Regions from separate parts of the Mesorhizobium sp. B2-4-1 genome, predicted to be linked through region 1. Evidence: riboswitches for the same ligand, from Rfam matches in the RefSeq annotation. Region 1 holds a riboswitch; the other holds the start of a gene.

What was found. Region 1 has a riboswitch for S-adenosylmethionine ahead of FJ949_RS14735 (O-succinylhomoserine sulfhydrylase). Riboswitches for the same ligand answer to the same signal wherever they lie in the genome.
Positions count from the first base shown of each region.
Region 2: it holds a riboswitch for S-adenosylmethionine, as region 1 does, so the genes downstream of both, FJ949_RS27310 (homoserine O-acetyltransferase) here and FJ949_RS14735 (O-succinylhomoserine sulfhydrylase) in region 1, are expected to answer to the same signal.

Region 1 is NZ_VFVN01000005.1:76,414-79,819, reverse strand. It holds gene FJ949_RS14740 (BrnA antitoxin family protein) at 1-10, shown strand, start outside; gene FJ949_RS14735 (O-succinylhomoserine sulfhydrylase) at 32-1,219, opposite strand; SAM riboswitch at 1,277-1,354, opposite strand; gene FJ949_RS14730 (2'-deoxycytidine 5'-triphosphate deaminase) at 1,432-2,526, shown strand; gene FJ949_RS14725 (ABC transporter substrate-binding protein) at 2,625-3,398, shown strand.
Region 2 is NZ_VFVN01000015.1:35,871-39,276, forward strand. It holds gene metW (methionine biosynthesis protein MetW) at 1-377, opposite strand, end outside; gene FJ949_RS27310 (homoserine O-acetyltransferase) at 436-1,605, opposite strand; SAM riboswitch at 1,725-1,802, opposite strand; gene hisC (histidinol-phosphate transaminase) at 1,939-3,048, shown strand; gene FJ949_RS27320 (prephenate/arogenate dehydrogenase family protein) at 3,055-3,406, shown strand, end outside.

The DNA.
Region 1 (3,406 bases):
AGGCCTGTAATCCTCGGTCTGCCACCAGTCCTCATCGGGCCTTCAACGCCTGCGCGATGTCGTCCAGCAAATCGTCGGTATCTTCCAACCCGACCGACAGCCTGAGCGTGCCGGGTCCGATGCCGAGCTCGGCGCGCGCTTCGTCGCTGAGGTTCTTGTGCGTCGTCGTCGCCGGATGGGTGATCAGGCTTTTGGCGTCACCGAGATTGTTCGAGATCAGGACGATGTCGAGCGCGTTCTGCAAGGCGAAGGCACCCTGCTTGCCGCCCTTGACGTCAAAGCAGATCAGGGTGGAGCCGCCCGACATCTGCTTCTTCACGATATCGGCCTGCGGATGGTCGGCGCGGCCGGGATAGATGACGCGGGCGATCTCCGGCTGCTCGGCCAGGAAATTGGCGACCTTGCCGGCGCTCTCCGTCTGCTGGCGCACGCGCAGCGGCAGCGTTTCCAGGCCCTTCAGCAGCGTCCAGGCATTGAACGGCGACAGGCTGGGGCCGGTATGGCGGAAATAATCGTGCAGGTTCTCGTCGATCCACTTCTTGTCCGACAGAATGACGCCGCCGAGACATCGGCCCTGGCCATCGATGTGCTTGGTCGCCGAATAGACCACGATATGCGCGCCGAGCTGCAACGGCTTCTGCTGCAGCGGCGTGGCGAAGACATTGTCCACAACCAGCCGCGCGCCGATCGAATTAGCAAGCGAAGCGACGGCGGCGATGTCCACCACCTCAAGCGTCGGGTTGGTCGGGCTTTCCAGGAAAAACAGCTTGGTGTTGGGCCGAACCGCCTTTTCCCAATTGGCGATGTCGGTGCCGTCGACCAGCGTCGCCTCGATGCCGTAACGCGGCGCCAGCGTCTCGACCACCCAGCGGCAGGAGCCGAACAGGGCGCGCGCCGCAACGATATGATCGCCGGCCTTGACGCTGCACAGGAGTGCTGCCGTCACCGCCGCCATGCCGGACGCGGTGGCGCGCGCGTCCTCGGCGCCTTCGAGCGCGCACATGCGCTTCTCGAACATGTCGACGGTCGGATTGGCGTAGCGCGAATAGATGAAGCCCGGTTCCTCGCCCTTGAAGCGGGCTTCGGCGGCTTGGGCCGTTTCATAGACATAGCCCTGGGTCAGGTACATCGCCTCGGAAGTTTCACCGAAGCCGGAACGCAGAGTCCCGCCATGCACGAGTGCGGTCTGAGGCTTCCAGTTGCGCGTCTTGCTCGTCATCGTCCTATCCAAACACAAAAAAACCGGCCGCGAAAAAGTCGCAACCGGTCCATGCGGCCTTGCGGCCCGACGGTCCTTTAGCGACTTGTTTAACGTGGCTGCAAGCCGACCGGCCAAATCACCACGGGATAACGACCCTTTAGACCCGCGCCACGCTTGCGTCAATTGCCGGCTTCATTAAGAGACTTGTACCAGCAGAGCGGAGCCAGACTTTGCGGCAGACAGGAATTCTTCCCGATCAGGACATTGCGGCGCTGTTCCAGTCCGGCGCGCTGAAGTCGTCGCGTGCGCTCGACGCCGACCAGATCCAGCCGGCCAGCCTCGATCTGAGGCTCGGCGACAAGGCGTGGCGGGTGCGCGCGTCCTTCCTGCCGGGTCCCAACCACAAGGTCAGTGAAAAACTCGACCGGCTGAAGCTGCACGAGATCAGCCTGGCCGACGGCGCCGTTCTGGAAACCGGCTGCGTCTACATCGTGCCCCTGCTCGAAAGCCTGGCGCTGCCGGCGGAAATTTCGGCGTCCGCCAATCCCAAGAGCTCGACCGGGCGGCTCGATATCTTCACCCGCGTGATGACCGATCGCGGCCACGAGTTCGACAAGATCGCCGCCGGCTATCATGGTCCGCTCTATCTCGAAGTCAGCCCACGCACCTTCCCGATCGTCGTGCGCGCCGGCTCGCGCCTTTCGCAGATACGCTTCCGCACCGGCAATGCGCTGCTCTCGGAAGCAGAGTTGCATCAATTGCACCGGGCCGAAATGCTGGTCGCCACCGAACCGCCGAACATCTCCGGCGGCGGCATCGCATTGTCGATCGATCTCAACGGCGACAGTGACGGGCTGGTCGGCTATCGCGGCAAACACCATACCGGCCTCGTCGATGTCGACAAACGCGCGGCGCAGGAGATCGTCGACTTCTGGGAGCCGATCCACAAGAGCGGCGCCGGCGAGCTGGTGCTCGATCCGGACGAGTTCTACATCCTCGTCAGCCAGGAAGCGGTGCATGTGCCGCCGCTCTACGCGGCCGAAATGACGCCCTTCGATCCGCTGGTGGGCGAGTTCCGTGTCCACTATGCCGGCTTCTTCGATCCGGGTTTCGGCCATTCGGCGGCCGGCGGCACCGGCAGCCGCGCCGTGCTCGAAGTGCGCAGCCATGAGGTGCCGTTCATCCTCGATCATGGCCAGATCGTCGGCCGGCTGGTCTACGAGCATATGCTGAAGCGGCCGCAGGCGCTTTACGGCACCGAGCTCGGCTCGAACTACCAGGCGCAGGGCCTGAAGCTGTCCAAGCACTTTCGCGCCGCGCCCTGAACGCTCATCACCGTCAGGCAAGATACTTGCCTGCGCCGGCTCGCCATGCTTGGCTGCCTCGCCGGCCGCCGACGTGGCGGCGCTCAAGGGGAATGAAAATGCAGATTTCGAAATGGATAATATCGGCGGCGGCCGCCGCCATGCTGACGCTTGGTGCCGGCGCCCTGTCGGCGCATGCGGCGGAGAAAATCAAGATCGGCACCGAGGGAGCCTATCCGCCGTTCAACACCATCACGCCCGACGGCAAGGTCGAGGGCTTCGACATCGACATCGCCAACGCCTTGTGCGCGCAGATGAAGGTCGAATGCGAGATCGTCACCCAGGACTGGGACGGCATTATCCCGGCGCTGCAGGCCAAGAAGTTCGACGCCATCATCGCTTCGATGAGCATCACCGAGGAGCGCAAGAAGCAGGTCGCGTTCACCCACAAATATTATACGACGCCGCTGTCGCTCGTCGCCCTGAAGGACAGCGACATCGCCTCGACCGAACCGGCGGCACTCACCGGCAAGACGGTCGGCGCCCAGGCGGCGACCACGCAGGCCAATTACGCCCAGGACGTCTATGGCAAGGCCGGCGCCGAAGCGAAGCTCTATCCGACCCAGGAAGAGGCAATCACCGATCTCCAGAACGGCCGCCTCGACGCCGTCCTTTCCGACAAGTTCGTGCTGATGGACTGGATGAAGAAGGCGAGCGACGGTTGCTGCAAGATGGTCGGTGACGTCAAGGGCACCGAGACCGAAGCCGGCATTGCCGTGCGTCTCGAGGATACGGCGCTGCGCGACAAGCTCAACGCAGCCATTGACGCCATCGTCGCCGACGGCACCTACAAGAAGATCCAGGACAAGTATTTCGACTTCGATATTTATTGAGATGGAAG
Region 2 (3,406 bases), on a different contig from region 1:
AGGCGCACCCGCCAGTGGCCGAAATTGGGGAAGGAAACGATGGCGTGTTCGCCGATCCTGAGCAGTTCGTCGAGAACGAGCTTCGGGTTGCGGGTCGCCTGCAAGGTCTGCGACAGGACGACGAAATCAAAACCCTTGTCGGGATAGAATTCGAGATCCTTGTCGGCGTCGCCCTGAACGACGGAAAGGCCGCGCGCCACGCATTCGTTGACACCGCGCTGCGACAGCTCCAGTCCGCGGCCGTCGATCTGCTTGGTTTCCTGCAAAAGCTCGAGCAGCGAGCCGTCGCCGGAGCCGACGTCCAGCACCCGCGATTGCGGCGGGATCAGACCGGCGATCACCTCGAGATCGACGCGCTGGGCGCGGTTGACGCTCATGGCTTGCCCCTTGTCGTGGTGCGTGACCCTTGATGGACAGGTCTGCAATTTTGCGGGGTCATGCGCCGAGCCCTCTCGCTCGCGCGGCCGAGCCGATGAAGCCATTGATGGCGGCGAACAGTTCCGGCTCGTCAAGCAGGAAGGCGTCGTGCCCGCGATCGGTCTCGATCTCGACGAAGGACACCGACGCGCCGGCGGCATTCAGCGCATGGACGATCGAGCGGCTCTCCTCTGTCGGAAACAGCCAATCCGAGGTGAACGAAACCAGGCAGAAGCGTGTCTTGGTGCCGGCAAAAGCATCGGCCAGCCTGCCGCCATGGTCGGCGGCGAGGTCGAAATAGTCCATGGACCGCGTCATGTAGAGATAGGAATTGGCGTCGAAGCGGTCGACGAAAGTCATGCCTTGGTGACGCAGATAGCTCTCGATCTGGAAGTCGGCGTCGAAGCCGAAGGTCAGAGCTTCGCGGTCCTGCAGGTTGCGGCCGAACTTCCGGTGCAAGGCGGCTTCCGACAGGTAGGTGATGTGGGCGGCCATGCGCGCCACGGCGAGCCCCTTTTCCGGGCGTTTGCCGTGGTCGAAATACTTGCCGCCATGCCATTCTGGGTCCGCCATCACGGCCTGCCGGCCGACCTCGTGGAAAGCGATGTTCTGCGAGGAATGACGCGCGCCGGTGGCGATCGGCAGCGCCGAGAAAACACGCTCCGGATAGCTCGACGCCCATTGCAGCACCTGCATGCCGCCCATCGACCCGCCGAGCACGCAAAACAGTTTTTCGATGCCGAAATGGTCGATCAGCATCTGCTGGGCACGCACCATGTCGCGGATGGTGATGACCGGAAGGTCGAGCCCATAGGGCTTGCCGGTGGCGGGACTGGTGGAGGCCGGGCCGGTGGAACCGAGGCAGCCGCCGATGACGTTTGAGCAGATGACGAAGAAGCGGTTGGTGTCGATGATCTTGCCGGGTCCGATCAGCACTTCCCACCAACCCGGCTTGCCGGTCACCGGATTGGTGCTGGCCACATGCTGGTCGCCGGTCAATGCGTGGCAGACGAGAATGGCGTTTGAACGGGCGTCGTTCAGCGTGCCGTAGGTCTGGTAGGCGATCTGGAACGGCGACAGCAGCGTGCCGGCGTCGAGCTTGAGCGGCTTGTCGGCGCCGAAGCGCACGACCGGGCTCGACGGTTGGTCTGCCTCGTTGTTGGTTCTGCCAGCGCGCTGAGCGGCCATCTCGTCTCTCTTGCTGCACCTTGCCTTTGCGGAAATCGCTGCCGATCTCCGCGCCGCCGATGCGTTCGTCCGGCCGATCGCGGACAACAAAAAACCGGCATTGCCTTCGCAAAGCCGGTTACGTCGCGCAAACGGCCCTTTAGCGAATTGTTTAACGTGGCTGCAAGCCGACCGGCCAAATCACCACGGAACTGTCGATGCCCTTCTAGAACTCACCTGCCTCGCCGTCAATGCCGCTTGCTGGCACCACTGCCACCTCTCGACATTGCCGGCCATGGCTTGTATTTCCGCAGCGGCTTCCAGGATGGAGGCGTTCTCGACGGATTTTGCGATATGAGCCAGACCTCGGACAAGACACGTCCAACCCCGCGCGCGGGCATCATGGACATCCAGGCCTATGTGCCGGGCAAGAGCTCGGCCCCCGCCGGGGTGGACAAGGTCCACAAGCTGTCGTCGAACGAGAACCCGCTCGGCCCCTCGCCGAAGGCAATCGAGGCCGCGCGCGAGGTCGCCGCCAAGCTCGACGTCTATCCCGACGGCACCGCCCGGCGCCTGCGCGAAGCAATCGCCGAGGTGCATGGTCTGAACGCACAGAACATCATCTGTTCCAACGGCTCCGACGAGATCCTCGGCCTGCTGGCGCAGACTTATCTGGCGCCCGGCGACGAGGCCATATTCACCGAACACGCCTTCATGGTCTACAAGATCTACATCCAGTCGGCGGGTGCGACGCCTGTCGCGGTCAAGGAGACCGAGGAGCGCGCCGACATCGATGCGATCCTGGCGGCCGTCACGCCACGTACGAAGATCGTGTTCCTCGCCAATCCCAACAATCCAACCGGCACTTACGTGCCGTTCCAGGAGGTGCGCCGCCTGCATGCCGGCCTGCCGAAGAACGTGCTTCTGGTGCTCGATGCCGCCTATGCCGAATATGTCAGGCGCAACGACTATGAGGCCGGCATCGAGCTCGCGGGCAGCTCTCAGAACGTGGTCATGACCCGCACCTTCTCCAAGATCGGACTTGGCGGGGCGCGGATCGGATGGATGTATGGGCCGATGCACATCGTCGACGCGATCAACCGCATACGCGGTCCCTTCAACGTCAATGCGACGGCGATCGAGGCCGGCATCGCCGCCGTCCGCGACCGCGCCCATATCGAGCGTAGCGTCGCGCATAACGAGACCTGGCTGGCCTGGCTGAGCGAACAGATGACCGGGCTCGGGTTGCGGGTGACGCCGAGCGTCGGCAATTTCCTCCTCATTCATTTTCCTGACGACGGCAAGCATTCGGCCGCGGCGGCGGACGATTATCTCACCCAGCGCGGCTACATACTGCGGCGTGTTTCGGGCTATGGCTTTCCCAACGCACTGCGTATGACGGTCGGCACCGAAGAGGCCAATCGCGGCGTTGTCGCGGCACTCACGACATTCCTGAAAAGCTAGAACGCCATGGCATCACCGATGTTCGAAAAGATCGCGCTGGTCGGCATCGGCCTGATTGGCTCGTCGCTGGCCCGCGTCATCCGCCGCGAGGGCCTGGCCGGCCATGTCGCCATCTCGACGCGCAGCGCCGCGACGCTGGCGCGGGCGCAAGAGCTTGGGCTGGGCTCCTCCTACGCCATAGATGCCAAGGAAGCGGTCCGCGATGCCGACCTGGTTATCGTCTCGGTGCCGGTCGGCTCGTCCGGCGCGGTGGCGCAAGAGATCGCGCCGGCGCTGAAGAGGGGCGCCATCGTCACCGATGTCGGCTCGACCAAGGCTTCCGTGATCGCACAGATGCAGCCGCATATACCCGGTGGGG